4 regions of the Alteromonas sp. CI.11.F.A3 genome follow, and region 1 is predicted to be linked to each of the others. Evidence: predicted binding sites of a transcription regulator. Region 1 holds the regulator's gene; each other region holds the start of a gene.

Region 1 (3,576 bases):
ATCACCGATCACAACGTAAGAGAAACACTGGATGTGTGTGAGAAAGCGTATATTGTGAGCCAAGGCGAACTCATCGCGCAAGGGACGGCAGAACAAGTTTTAAGTAATCAGAAAGTAAGGGATGTATACCTAGGAGAACAATTCAGGCTATAGTTACTGTAACCGAATTGTCACTTTCAGTTTTAAACACGGGTATATTCACAACAAGAGTTTAAAAATAAGACGTAGATGAAACCATCTTTACAGCTAAAGTTCAGTCAACAACTTACCATGACACCGCAGTTGCAGCAGGCAATCAAGCTGCTGCAGTTGTCTACGCTCGACCTGCAGCAAGAGATTCAGGAAGCACTAGACTCAAACCCACTTTTAGAAGTTGAAGAAGGCGGCGATGACCACCCTGTTGAGAAAAACAACATGGATGGAGACGACCCTTCTGTAGAAGCGGCTCCAACTGCATCTAGCGATTCGTTAGAAGCTGGAGATGCGCTTGAAAAGAATGACCTTCCCGACGAGTTGCCAATTGACAGCACATGGGATGAGTATTACTCGGCCTCATCTGCACCCGCTCCAGGTCCATCTAATAATGATGACGACCAACTGTTTCAGGGAGAAACTACCGACAATATTCAAGACCATTTGCTTTGGCAGATGCGTTTAACGCCGTTTTCGGATACCGACCGCGCAATTGCTACCGCCATTATCGACTCAATTGATGAATCTGGTTACCTCAACGTACCCATTGAACAGATTTTAGAGTCAGTGAATTCCGACGATGTTGAAGAATTGGTGGAAATGGACGAAGTTGAATGTGTACTAAAACGTATTCAAATGTTCGACCCTATCGGTTCAGGTTCACGTACTCCGCAAGAATGTTTGCTTGTGCAGCTTCGCCAGTTCTCAGACGATACGCCATGGCTTACTGAAGCAAGACAGCTTATCAACGAGTATTCAGATCTACTTAGCAGCAAAGACTACCGTACGTTAATGCGTAAGAGCCGTTTGAAAGAAGATCAACTTCGCGAAGCCATGCGCTTATTGCAAACGTTGAATCCTCGTCCAGGTAGTGCATTAATTACCAAAGAGCCGGAATACGTTATTCCTGATGTTTCGGTAAACAAAAAGAATGGCCGTTGGGTGGTAGAACTTAACCCCGATAGCCTGCCTAAATTAAGCGTAAATCAGCAATATGCTGCCATGAGCAGACGCTCTAAAAACAGCAGCGATTCGCAATTTATTCGCTCGCATATGCAAGAAGCCAAATGGTTTATAAAAAGCCTTGAGTCAAGAAACGACACCTTGATGAAAGTCGCGAACTGTATTGTGCAGCAACAAATGGGCTTTTTCGAGCACGGCCCAGAAATGATGAAACCAATGGTGCTTAATGATGTCGCAGAAATGGTAGATATGCATGAATCCACCATTTCACGTGTCACCACGCAAAAGTATATGCATACTCCACGTGGCATTTTCGAATTGAAGTATTTCTTTTCTAGTCACGTGGCAACGGAATCTGGTGGTGAGTGTTCATCTACCGCTATTCGCGCACTAATCAAAAAGCTTGTGGCAGCGGAAACGCCCAGCAAGCCATTAAGCGATAGCAAGATTGCTCAATTGTTGGCCGAACAAGGCATTAAAGTTGCCCGGCGAACAATAGCAAAATACCGGGAATCGTTATCGATTCCGCCGTCAAACCAACGCAAAAGCCTTATCTAAAGGCCTTGATAATTTAAGGAAGACGAAATATGCAAATCAACCTTACCGGTCATCATGTCGAAATTACTGACTCTTTGCGTAGCTATGTCGATACTAAGTTCAGCAAACTAGAGCGTCACTTTGATCACATATCTAATGTGCATGTCATCCTGAACGTCGAAAAACTCAATCAAAAAGCCGAAGCCACCATGCACCTTAGCGGCGCAGAAGTGTTTGCTTCATCTCATAATACAGATATGTATGCGGCGATAGACAGCATGATCGACAAGCTCGACAGGCAAGTTATCAAGCATAAGGAAAAGCTGAAAAAGCACTAAATATTAGTATGGAAATTCAAGCCATAGTAAGTTTGGACCGCACCGAGTGTGCGGTTCAATGTAATAGTAAAAAACGTATTCTAGAGATTATTAGCGACATTGCCGCTAAAAATAATCCCGACATCGATCAGGCCACAGTTTTAGCTAGCCTACTTGGCCGCGAACGAATGGGAAGTACGGGTATTGGCAATGGCATTGCATTGCCTCACGGTCGATTGCCGGGTTTAGAACACGTTATCGCCATTATTGTAACCAGTAACCCTGCCATCGATTTTGATGCGCTTGACGATCAACCCGTAGATATATTCTTTGCCTTGTTAGTACCTGAAGAAAAAACAGAGGGTCACTTACAAACACTTGCTACCGTTGCCGGTAAACTAAGTGATAAAGAAACGGTGAAAGCCATTAGGCGGGCCTCCACCAGTGACGACATTATTACGGCTTTAAGCTAATAAAGCACAGCACCATATTTTAAAGGGAGAAATGCAGGTGAAACTGATTATTATCAGTGGTCGATCCGGTTCAGGAAAATCAGTTGCGCTACGTGCCCTTGAAGACTTAGGCTACTATTGCGTAGATAATATTCCGGTTAACCTTCTCCCTACCCTTACCCATACTGTGGTTGATGAATATGACCAAGTCGCGGTAAGTATCGACGTAAGAAACCTGCCCAAAAATCCAGCTGACTTGGTAGAAATCTTAGATTACCTACCCTCGTCTTGGTCTATGACCATTGTGTATATCGACGCCAGCGACGATGTGCTGGTGAAGCGTTTCAGTGAAACACGCCGACTTCACCCGTTAGCCAAGCTCAACAAATCCTTATCTGAGTCGATAAAAGCCGAATCAGATTTGCTTGCGCCTATTGTTGAGCGCGCCGATTTGTATATTGATACAGATAAGCTCACCATCCATCAACTCGCAGAACTTATCCGCGAGCGAATTCTAGGTAAGAAAAGCTCTCGATTAGTATTGGTGTTCGAATCGTTTGGCTTCAAGCACGGCATACCTAAAGACGCCGACTATGTATTTGACGCCCGCTTTCTACCCAACCCCCATTGGGAACCAGATTTAAAGCACTTAACTGGCTTAGACGCGCCTGTGGAAGTGTTTTTGGGCTCTCAACCGGTGGTAACTAAATTCATTTGGCAAATTCAAAATTTAATAACGACCTGGTTGCCTCACTTAGAACGTAATAACCGTAGTTATGTCACCATTGCGATTGGGTGTACTGGCGGTCAGCACCGCTCAGTATTTATTGCTCAATCGTTAGCGAAAACCTTTGGCGAAATGCACCCTGATGTACAAATTCGCCACCGCGAGTTAAACCAGTAATGACCATTGAAAAAACACTGACTATCGTCAATAAACTGGGCTTACATGCCCGTGCCGCCACCCAGTTGGTTCAATTAGCCAATCAATTTGACGCTAAAATCGTGCTGGTTAAAGGCGATAAGAAAGCCGATGCAAACAGTGTGTTGGGCTTAATGATGCTAGAAAGCCACCAAGGTGAACAGGTGAACGTTGTGGTTGAAGGTAATGATGC
Region 2 (3,576 bases), 2.1 Mb from region 1:
AAATGCGGTTCCAACGGCGGCAGTTTGTGTGCCTGCAAATGTGGTTGCTTTGCTTTTAATCGCATTGATAATACTTCGCAAACACCCTGTAGTTTCAAGCGCACCACCAAAGCCAAGAGCAATTAATACAAGGGAGATGGTCCACATCATCGATTGAATACCACCTCGATTCAATAGACCGTCAATTTCTGCAATACCGGTTTCAATTGAATATCCGTTATTTGCAAAATCAAAGACCGACTGCAAATTTTGCCCTTGCGTAATCATTGCCATGGCACTCCCCACTACTACACCTGCAAATAGCGAGGGCAATGGCGGGCATTTCTTAAGCGCTAAAGCCATTACAACAACCGCCGGCAACAGTGCCCAAGGAGAGATGTAAAAATTATCTTCTAGCGCATTAGTTATGCCTGCAATTTTTGCAAAGGAAACGCTTTGTGTATCAATAACAAAAAAGCCAACGGCTATGTAGATAACTAACGCTATAAACATGGCGGGAATAGTGGTCGCCATCATATTTTTGATATGAGAAAACACGTCGGTTCCCGTTACTGCTGGGGCTAAGTTAGTGGTGTCAGATAACGGTGATACTTTGTCACCAAAAAATGCGCCAGATACAACTGCCCCAGCAGTCCAATACATGGGAATATCGAAGCCTTCACCGATACCCATTAATGCCAGCCCTACTGTGCCGACACTTCCCCAACTGGTGCCTAGAGAAACCGACACTACCGCACATATAATCATGCCAGCAGCCAAGAAAATTTCAGGGGAAAGCGCTTTTAGACCGTAATAAATAATGGTGGGAACCGTTCCACTGGCTATCCAAACCCCAATAATCATACCAACGGTTATCAAGACCGATACCGATGGGAGTGCAACATGAACAACGTGGAAGATACCTTCTCGTATGTCTACCCAAGTAAGGCCTAAATACATGCCAACTAAACTGGTTAGCGCGAGACCGAGGGTAAGAGGAATATGAGGTTCAAATACCCCAAAGTAAAAAATTTGCGTGCCCAAGATAATTAGGGTTAGCACCACAGGGGTTAAGGCAAGTAACAAACTTGGCGTGACAGGTTGCTTATTGTTCATGTCGTTGTCCGTTATTTAGAAATCCATTCCTAAATTTGATACGCGCATTGGCTTTTAACAGATCTGCTGAACAAAAAGAGGAAAGCGTCGTTTTTAGTGAAAGTCCTGTGCTTACTTCACTTAGGTAATAAAGTGGTATTTAATTTATGTCGTTCATTTAAAGAGGGATTGGTAAAAAAGTGCTGTTACTTCACTGCTCTTAGTTTTCAACACTGGTATACTAGTTAAGCAAATTGAATAAACACATAGAGCACCTTTATAAACAATGATGAAAACACAACACCATTTAGCAGGCAGTGAGTGAAAATACCTAAACGCCTACAACCCCTCGTCGATGATGGTTTAATCGACGAAGTACTAAGCCGCTTAATGAGCGGTAAAGAAGCCGATGTTTTTGTTGTTCGCTGTGGTGAACATGTTCGCTGTGCAAAGGTTTATAAAGATGCCGTTAAACGCAGCTTCAAAAAAGCGGCGCAGTATCAAGAAGGCCGAAAAGTAAGAGGCGGACGCCAGGCACGCGCCATGGGCAAACGTTCTAGCTACGGTCGCCAAATAGAGGAAGAGATTTGGCAAACAGCAGAGGTGGATGCCCTATCACGCTTGAACGAAGCGGGCGTGCGTGTGCCTGATACGTACTGTTGTATTGACGGCGTGCTGCTGATGGAGCTGGTGTCTGATGAACACGGTGATGTAGCCCCACAATTAGGGCACGTTAGCTTTAGTAAAGAAGACGCTATAGAACAGCATAAAATCATGATGCATAATATTATGCTTATGCTTTGCGCGGGTATTATTCACGGCGATTTATCTGAATTTAATGTGCTTGTTGACAACAATGGGCCGGTAATCATCGATTTGCCTCAAGCGGTTAATGCTTCGGCGAACAATAATGCCGAGGCCATGTTTGCCCGCGACGTTAACAATATTCGACGCTATTACGGCGAGTTTGCTCCTGAGCTATTAAATACTAACTACGCAAAAGAAATGTGGGCGCTGTTTGAAGAAGCTAACTTAACGCCTAACTCTGTGCTAACCGGTGAGTTTGAAGATGACAGTGAAGAGGCTGACGTAGGCGCAATACTCGAAGAGATACAAGCTGCTGCTGACGAAGAGCAAGAACGATTAGCCCGCATTAATTTTTCTGATGATGATAATTTATAGATAGATAAAACAATGGGGCAGAATCATTTTTTAAAAGAAATGTACTCGGCCTCTTTGGTGTACGCTCTATAAATATCATCGCCCTCCGCTACGCCCAACCCCGATTGATTAAATTTAGTACAATCAATAACTTATACTGTCAGCTTTACTTACACACTCTTATCATTCATATCGAAAGACAAAAATTACCCTTTATAAATCAGATTGTTACCTTATGGCATGGATTTCGCTAACTCAGCCCGCGCTACGCTGTAAATAAAAACAAAAAATTGTCTATTAGGGTATAATTTATAATGAAATTCAAACACACACTCATTGCCGCCACTCTGTCTTTTGCTGTGCTTTCTCTGCAAACTCATGCTGACGTTATTATCTCAGGTATGGGCGGCGCAGCCGACTACGGTTCTGACCAAACTTTTACCGAGTATTCCCCCACGATCGACCTCCCTTTCGATGTAAATATTGATGGAGTAAACTTTGACACGTTTAACGCATTTACAAGCGGGGGCATCGATTTATATAGCAGTGAGCTTTCTGACTTAGAGCCTGCTATAGCGTCCCTAACGCCTTTTTTTGCATCGGGAAACTACGACTGCTGGAGCTGCGGTGACACTTATATTGGCTCACCGTCAGAAGGTGTTGTCGCTGTTACGTGGCTAAACATGAGCGTAGATGCATTTTATAACGACGACGACGAAAACAATCGTCAAAACACTTTTCAAGCATTGATCATCGACCGCTCTGACGAGACCGGCCTCGCTGGTGATGTTGATATCGAATTTCGCTACGACGAGCTTTCATACCGCGATGAAGGGATCTCATTTGATGGGATTACTTGGGGTCAATCAAGAGCAGGGATATCTCTAACTGACGAACAATTTATTGCGTTACCTGGTAGTGATTCAGAAGCGATTTTAGAACTCGTTAACGCCTCAAATGTAGGCGAGGATGGTATATGGGCATACTCTGTTCGTAACGGTGAAGTAACACTAGCCACAGCGTCAACGGGTAGCGAAGGCACAGGAACTGAGCTTGACCCTTTCATGCCTTCAGATGATGTTGATGGCAGTTGGGAATTCGAGTTTAGTATTTCAGACGATCAAGTGGTATTTATCGACCCTGACGTAGCGATTGGTTACGACTATGTGGTGGAGTCTGGTCCAGAAATAGCCTCAGTTATTTTGCCAACGGGCTTCGATGCTGATTACGAATTGTGGTTAATGGGTGATTCTGGATGGGAATTCACTGACAACCTAACGGCTGAAGAAGAGTACTTCTTTGGTACTGACGGCGTGACTGAATTTCGTGTTTTGGGTATCG
Region 3 (3,576 bases), 860 kb from region 1:
TGTTTGCCCTTCGGGTTGCGGGTATTCCTGCTCGTATGGTGACAGGTTATCAAGGTGGTGAATTATTAAGTGATAACGTAATACAAGTTCGCCAATATGATGCCCACGCTTGGGTGGAAGCGTTAATAGACGGCGTTTGGGTGCCATTCGACCCTACCAGTATGGTTGCTCCCTCTCGCATTTCCTTTGGGTTAGAGCAAGCACTAGCCGATTTTAACGAAACCCGCAGTGAAGGCATGTTTAAAGATTTAGGTTCTGCTGAGCTGTTTTTATCGATAAGAGGATGGTTTCGCCAGCTAGATTATCAGTGGAGTAGATTAGTACTGGGTTTTGATAATCAAACACAAACGGATTTATTGAAAAAACTCCTTGGCGATTTAACCTCTCAAAAAATGACGTTTTTCTTTCTAAGCGTAATTGGAATAGTGAGTATTTTTTTGCTGGTGTTGTTCTTCCCTATTAGAAGAAAGTCGACCTTGCCTAAACATCAACGCATTTATTTAAACGCCGTTGAGTTGGTGTCGAATTTTACTCAGATAGCGAGAGAAAATAAGGGAAGTACTGCCTACTTCAAACAAGTGAAACCTTTTTTACCAGCAAATGCAGCATCGCTATTTAACACGCTTACTCAAGACTTTGAACATGCACAATATCAAGGTGCCACAGACGGTGGTCGCGATAGCCAAAAGCAAAAAGAACGTACCATGACAGATGCACTTGCTGCGTTACAAAAAGACTTAAAGCGAACAAAACCAAATTAACGCTGTGTATTGTTGATCCGCTTTAGTGTCCGCTTTAGTGTTCACTATAGTGATCAGCGAAAAATGCGTAAGTACATTTGGTATAATATCCACCAATTCAGTGCACCTTAGCACTTCATTTGCACCATTGTGGTTTGATTCTGATCATTCCAGCAATACATTAGCTTAAGTGAATAACAATAAAGCACTGATTTAAAACAATTTAAAATAAAATCGCTTTTTTGGCACTATTCTCGCTAACCATTAATCAGTACGAGTCGGTTTGTAAGCTGACTAACACAATCTATCGAATTGGATAAAGACGTCCACAACCTTCTTTGGAAACAGGGAATGGTGTGGACGTTTTTTTTTGTTCGTTTGTTCTATCGATGAAAGCAGTGATGTGGCTCGTTAATTTAAAATAATTTACAAATCAGGGTGATTAATTATGGCTTATTTACTTCCCGCCGAGTTTGCCACGAAAATGGTAGATGCCGGTGAATCTAAAATCTACATGTCTACTCGCGACACACTTATACGCGCCTACATGGCAGGTGCAATATTAGCGCTAGCTGCCGTATTCGCTATTACTATTGCAGTGCAAACAGGCATCTTCCTACTGGGAGCGGTATTGTTCCCCGTCGGTTTTTGTATGTTGTACTTAATGGGGTTTGATTTGCTAACCGGTGTATTTGTACTCACGCCTCTTGCGTACTTAGCGAAACGACCCGGTGTTACTCCTAAACAAATTTTACGTAACTGGGGTTTAGTCTTTTTAGGCAACTTTGGCGGGGCATTGACGGTTGCCTTTATGATGTCTTTTATTTTTACCATGGGCTACAACGTCGATGGTGGCGCTATCGCTGCTAAAGTAGCCAGCATTGGTGAAGCAAGAACATTAGGCTATGCAGAGCATGGCACCGCAGGTTGGTTTACTATCTTTATTCGCGGCATGCTTTGTAACTGGATGGTATCACTAGGTGTAGTTGGCGCTATGATATCTACACATGTAAGCGGAAAAGTGCTGGCCATGTGGATGCCTATCATGCTGTTCTTCTTCATGGGCTTCGAGCATTCTGTGGTAAACATGTTCTTATTTCCATTCGGTCTTATCATGGGCGGTGAATTTTCCATCATGGATTATTTCGTTTGGAACGAAATTCCAACAGCCCTTGGTAACCTTGTTGGCGGTTTAGCGTTTACTGGTTTAACGATTTACAGCACCCACGTTAAAACTGCACCTAAGCGTAAAATTCCTGTTGCTGAAAAAGCACCAGCGAAAGTCGCTGCCGTATAATTTATCAAGCCCGATACGCTTCCACTGTATCGGGCTTTTTTCTTATGCAGATACAATCTTTATCACTTCACTATAGCGAATGCAGCAGCGCTGGCGTTAAGCCTATAAACCAAGACGCGTGCGATGCTTTTATCCCCGCTAATACTAGCCCAGCTTTGACATTAAAAGGGGCTGCCTTTGCGCTTGCCGATGGCATAAGCAGCAGTACGGTTAGCCAAATTGCCAGTGATTTGGCAATTAAAGACTTTATTAAACAATACTTTTGTACCCCTGAAACGTGGGGGGTAGCGCAAAGTGCTAAAACCGTTATACAAAGTATCAATGCCACTTTATATACCAAAACCCAGCAAAGCCCTTTTTGCTATACCCCTGATAAGGGTTACGTATGCACTTTTTCTGCGGTTATTGTTAAAGGCGATACGGCGCATATCTTCCATGTGGGTGATGCCAGAGTGTGTTTGTATTCCGATGGAAAGCTACAAGTACTTACCCAATCTCATCGGGTAAACCACTCAAAACATGAATCTTACCTCGCTAACGCACTGGGCGTGCATGCTAATGTGGACATCGATTACCTTACGGTACCGTTAAAAGCAGGCGATACCCTTACTCTAATGACAGATGGCGTGTATGAGTATGTCTCTTCCCTCACACTTGCTTCACTGATATCGACGGTGCACGCACCTGAGAATGACGCTTCTGTTCGTAACAGCTCTTTTCAAAACAGTTCTAGTGTAAAAAAGAGTGACACACCTCTCGCGCAACGCCTGGTAGATTTGGCGCTAGAAAACGACAGCAATGATAATGTTTCCTGCCAGTGTATAACGGTAGCGAGCGTGGGCGATGGCAAATTTGTAACACCGGAATATGCGGTTGATGAAACGTCACTTCCTATTATTAAGCAGTTAAATGTAGGAGAGACAGTAGATGGCTATCGTATTGAACGACAACTATACCAATCGGCTAGAAGCCATGTTTTCTTGGCGTGGGATGAAAATACCAAAACCCATGTCGTTATTAAAATACCCTCTACTGAACTGGCACAAAACGGCGAATACCTAGAACACTTTGCGTTAGAAGAATGGCTAGCACGGCGGATTAAATCTAACCATGTGATTAATGTACCTGCCCGTACTCAGCCGCCTTCATGCATGTATACCATTAGCGAATATATTGAAGGGCAAAACTTAACCCAGTGGCTAACAGACAACCCTAAGCCAGATGTAGAAAAAGTGAGAAGTATTATTGAGCAGGTAGCTCAAGGCTTAATGGCTATGCATCGGGAGGGGCTGCTTCATCAAGATATTCGCCCTGAAAATATCATGATTGAAGCATCTGGTAACTGTAAAATAATAGATTTAGGCTCGGCTCGTGTTGCGGGCATTAGTGACGCACTGTTTGAACATGAGAGTGATATTATGGGCACTGCAGCTTATGTTGCTCCAGAATATTTTTTGGGTGACAGTGGCTGTGATCAATCCGACCTTTATTCCCTTGCGGTACTTACCTATTACTTACTCAGCAACCGTTTTCCTTATG
Region 4 (3,576 bases), 1.7 Mb from region 1:
GAAATACCACCCTTGTATGTTTGATGTTCTAACATTGGTCCCTTATCGGGATTATGGACAGTGTCTGGTGGGTAGTTTGACTGGGGCGGTCTCCTCCCAAATAGTAACGGAGGAGCACGAAGGTTAGCTAATCACGGTCGGACATCGTGAGGTTAGTGCAATGGCATAAGCTAGCTTAACTGCGAGACAGACACGTCGAGCAGGTACGAAAGTAGGTCATAGTGATCCGGTGGTTCTGTATGGAAGGGCCATCGCTCAACGGATAAAAGGTACTCCGGGGATAACAGGCTGATACCGCCCAAGAGTTCATATCGACGGCGGTGTTTGGCACCTCGATGTCGGCTCATCACATCCTGGGGCTGAAGTCGGTCCCAAGGGTATGGCTGTTCGCCATTTAAAGTGGTACGCGAGCTGGGTTTAGAACGTCGTGAGACAGTTCGGTCCCTATCTGGTGTGGGCGTTGGATGATTGATGGGAGCTGCTCCTAGTACGAGAGGACCGGAGTGGACGAACCGCTGGTGTTCGGGTTGTCATGCCAATGGCATTGCCCGGTAGCTACGTTCGGAACGGATAACCGCTGAAAGCATCTAAGCGGGAAGCCGGCCCAAAGATGAGTCATCCCTGACTTTTAAAGTCCGGAAGGGTTGTTATAGACGATGACGTTGATAGGCAGGATGTGGAAGCGTTGTAAGGCGTTAAGCTAACCTGTACTAATTGCCCGAGAGGCTTAACCATACAACGCCCAAGAGGCTTTTTATGGCGCTACGCTTAGTCGTAGAAAATGGCTTAAACGTCGAGAAACTCGACTGACCATTTTCTTACTCGCTAAAGAAGTGCGATATGAAGAACTTCGGTGTTGTGTACAAGCTAATTAAAGCAAATAGAGTAGTAATACTCAGTGCTCAAAGATTGATTACGTGAATATCAGAATTCCAAAATTGTTAATTATTAACGTAATATGGACTGAATAAGTCGGTATTACGCGAACGAAAGTTTGCAACCAGTTTTTCCTGGCAGCCATAGCGATACGGTACCACCTGATCCCATTCCGAACTCAGAAGTGAAACGTATTAGCGGCGATGGTAGTGTGGGGTTTCCCCATGTGAGAGTAGCACACTGCCAGGTCCCATTCGAAGAAAGGGCTATCCTAACGGATAGCCCTTTTTTTATGCGTGATAGAAAATTAGTTAAGCCTCGCTGGCGCGAGGCTCGAATACAAAACTGTTCTATTTATTTTCTAGATACTGACGTAACTCTACCTTAGTAATAAGCTGGTTATTATCTTGGTCCATCTTATTGAAGTCACCATCGATATCAGCCTTTTTAATTTCCATCATAGATAGTTTGCCATCATCATTACGGTCGGCTTTTCCAAATTTCTCCGACATTGAAGCCTTCATGTCTGCCGACATTTCTTCACCCTTGGCTTTTACCATAGGTTCATTCATCGACTGGGATGTTGAAGTACTCATTCTGCGTGTAAGCACAGCATCAGTAGTGCCAGTGGTACTCACGGTTGCTACAACTTTCTCAGAAAACTTGCTCGGATTCGCTTCAACGTATTGCTTAAACTCCGACTGGGTTAGTTTTCCATTTCCATCAGTGTCCATTTTACCGAAGTTTTTCATCGACGTTGATTGTTGAAGTTCTGACTTGGTGATGTGTCCATTACCATCATTATCAAGGGATGAGAAGTCAGCAGAAATTTTGGAGTCTTGATTCATCTGCACGTTCCCTGCAAAGGCATTACCCGCTGCGGCGGTCGTTGACATTACTGCACCTATTACAAGTGATAGTGTAAGCTTTTTCATCACATTCTCCTTCTGTAGTGAATAAGGCATTGCTCGATTAGAGCAAGAAATAAAATACTCACTTGTCATCATTCATTGATTGTGCCAGCGTAGTAAGTTATTGAATATTAAACGTTACTGTGAGCAGCTGTAATATGGTGTGCTGTTCATTTTTGTTAAATCGAAACAAGAGTTTGAAATATATTCAGGCAAATATAATCGAATGAGACATTCATGATATGAATAAAAATTTACCGTTACCTTAATTTGGGAATAGCGATAATTGTTCGTTAGTGAGCTGACTAAATGAAAGGTTGATAAGAGGAAGTATGCTATCGGCGATAGGCATAATCTGCTTGTCGATATAATGATCGTAATCAAGCGGTGATAGTTGATGTTCAGTGGTTTGAGGCCCCTGTACGGTCATAACATAGCGGATTGTAGTATTATGTTGGTAACGTAGTCGTTTGCCCGCATTACGGTTAATGTCATCTGCAAGACGCGCTGCTTTAACGTGGGGAGGCAAGGATTTAATATAGTCGTTTAAGGGCTTCCTCAACCGCTTTGCGTAAATGAGCCTCGCATCTTCTTTTCCTTGGCGAATATCATCAACCGTTTGCTTTATGAAATCGGTCACCGGGGCTTTTTCAAAAACTCGTCGATACAATTCATACTGAAAGTTTTTAGCCAATTCAGTCCAGTCCGAACGAACATTTTCTAGCCCTTTAAAAACGAGTTCTTTTTTATCGCCAGTTTGCTTTAAGCCTGCATATCTTTTTTTACTGCCTAACGCCGAGCCTCTTATGGTGGGCATAAAAAAGGTTTCAAAATGCGTCTCAAATTCAATATCCAAATGACAGTCTATATCATATTCATCACGAAGCTTGCGTTGCCATTTGCGATTAATGGTGTTTGCTAGGGACTGTCCCGTTTCATTAGGCGTGCCTAACGAAGTGTTATTATTCACATGTACAAAGGTAGAGTCTGTATCGCCATAGATAACTGAGAACCCTGCTTCTTCTATCCATTTTGCAGTGGTTTGCATTATTTCATGTCCACGCAAAGTAATAGAGCTGGCTAACCTTGGGTCATAGAAAGGACATCCACCACTGCCTAATACGCCATAAAAGGAATTCATTAAAATTTTTATTGCCTGCGAGCGGGGCGCATCGTTTTGCTTTTTTGCTTCGTCCCTCTGACGCCACAGGTTATCTATAATATCGGGCAAAAAATGATTATCACGACTGAACATCGCCCCCTTGAAACCCTCGATAGCACAGCTTGGATCTTTAAGACCTTCAGCAAGCCCCATAGGGTCAATCTTAAACGTGCGAATAATTGACGGGTATAGACTCTTAAAGTCGAGTACGAGTACATCAGAGTACAAACCAGGCTGTGAATTCATTACGTAGCCGCCTGGGCTAGCCAAACCGCCGTGTTCCGGCCGAACACCACTTACATAGTGTTGTCGGTGTAACTTTGGTAAATACACATTGAGAAATGCGGCTACCGACCCACCGGGTCTTCCTAAATCTAGCCCAGTTAAAGTGCCTCTTAAAATAAGAAATTCGATAAATCGGGTTTTTGCAGCAATCTCATTTACCAATACACAGTCTTTGTGGTTATAGCTGGCAAGCGAAGAGGGGTCTTCGTAATACAAGGCTTTTATTGCAGCAAGTTTATCTTCGCTCTGTATAAGCTTTTTATCACCTAATAATTGTTGTGCTACGTTATCCAAAGAAAATGAGTCAAATTGATAGGTCATAGTCTTTAGTGCTTCAATGCC

What was found. Region 1 encodes sigma-54, which starts transcription at its own class of promoters, with help from an activator protein. Its sites were predicted from a motif close to GTTGGCACGNNNNTNGNNT; they were not measured.
Region 2: R1T43_RS05860 (nidogen-like domain-containing protein) is a predicted target of sigma-54. The motif match lies at 2,470-2,488, and genes of this name have one in related genera.
Region 3: R1T43_RS13310 (formate/nitrite transporter family protein) is a predicted target of sigma-54. The motif match lies at 982-1,000, and genes of this name have one in related genera.
Region 4: R1T43_RS04110 (EF-hand domain-containing protein) is a predicted target of sigma-54. The motif match lies at 1,882-1,900, and genes of this name have one in related genera.

What each region holds. Positions count from the first base shown of each region.
Region 1 covers NZ_CP136708.1:3,952,475-3,956,050, forward strand. Annotated here, with positions in the region: gene lptB (LPS export ABC transporter ATP-binding protein) at 1-153, shown strand, start outside; gene R1T43_RS17010 (RNA polymerase factor sigma-54) at 229-1,713, shown strand; gene hpf (ribosome hibernation promoting factor) at 1,743-2,030, shown strand; gene ptsN (PTS IIA-like nitrogen regulatory protein PtsN) at 2,039-2,482, shown strand; gene rapZ (RNase adapter RapZ) at 2,520-3,365, shown strand; gene R1T43_RS17030 (HPr family phosphocarrier protein) at 3,365-3,576, shown strand, end outside.
Region 2 covers NZ_CP136708.1:1,380,168-1,383,743, reverse strand. Annotated here, with positions in the region: gene nhaC (Na+/H+ antiporter NhaC) at 1-1,095, opposite strand, end outside; gene R1T43_RS05865 (PA4780 family RIO1-like protein kinase) at 1,396-2,256, shown strand; gene R1T43_RS05860 (nidogen-like domain-containing protein) at 2,550-3,576, shown strand, end outside.
Region 3 covers NZ_CP136708.1:3,090,154-3,093,729, forward strand. Annotated here, with positions in the region: gene R1T43_RS13305 (DUF3488 and transglutaminase-like domain-containing protein) at 1-761, shown strand, start outside; gene R1T43_RS13310 (formate/nitrite transporter family protein) at 1,189-2,037, shown strand; gene R1T43_RS13315 (bifunctional protein-serine/threonine kinase/phosphatase) at 2,082-3,576, shown strand, end outside.
Region 4 covers NZ_CP136708.1:942,849-946,424, forward strand. Annotated here, with positions in the region: rRNA gene R1T43_RS04100 (23S ribosomal RNA) at 1-735, shown strand, start outside; rRNA gene rrf (5S ribosomal RNA) at 1,010-1,125, shown strand; gene R1T43_RS04110 (EF-hand domain-containing protein) at 1,227-1,811, opposite strand; gene R1T43_RS04115 (DNA polymerase II) at 2,053-3,576, opposite strand, start outside.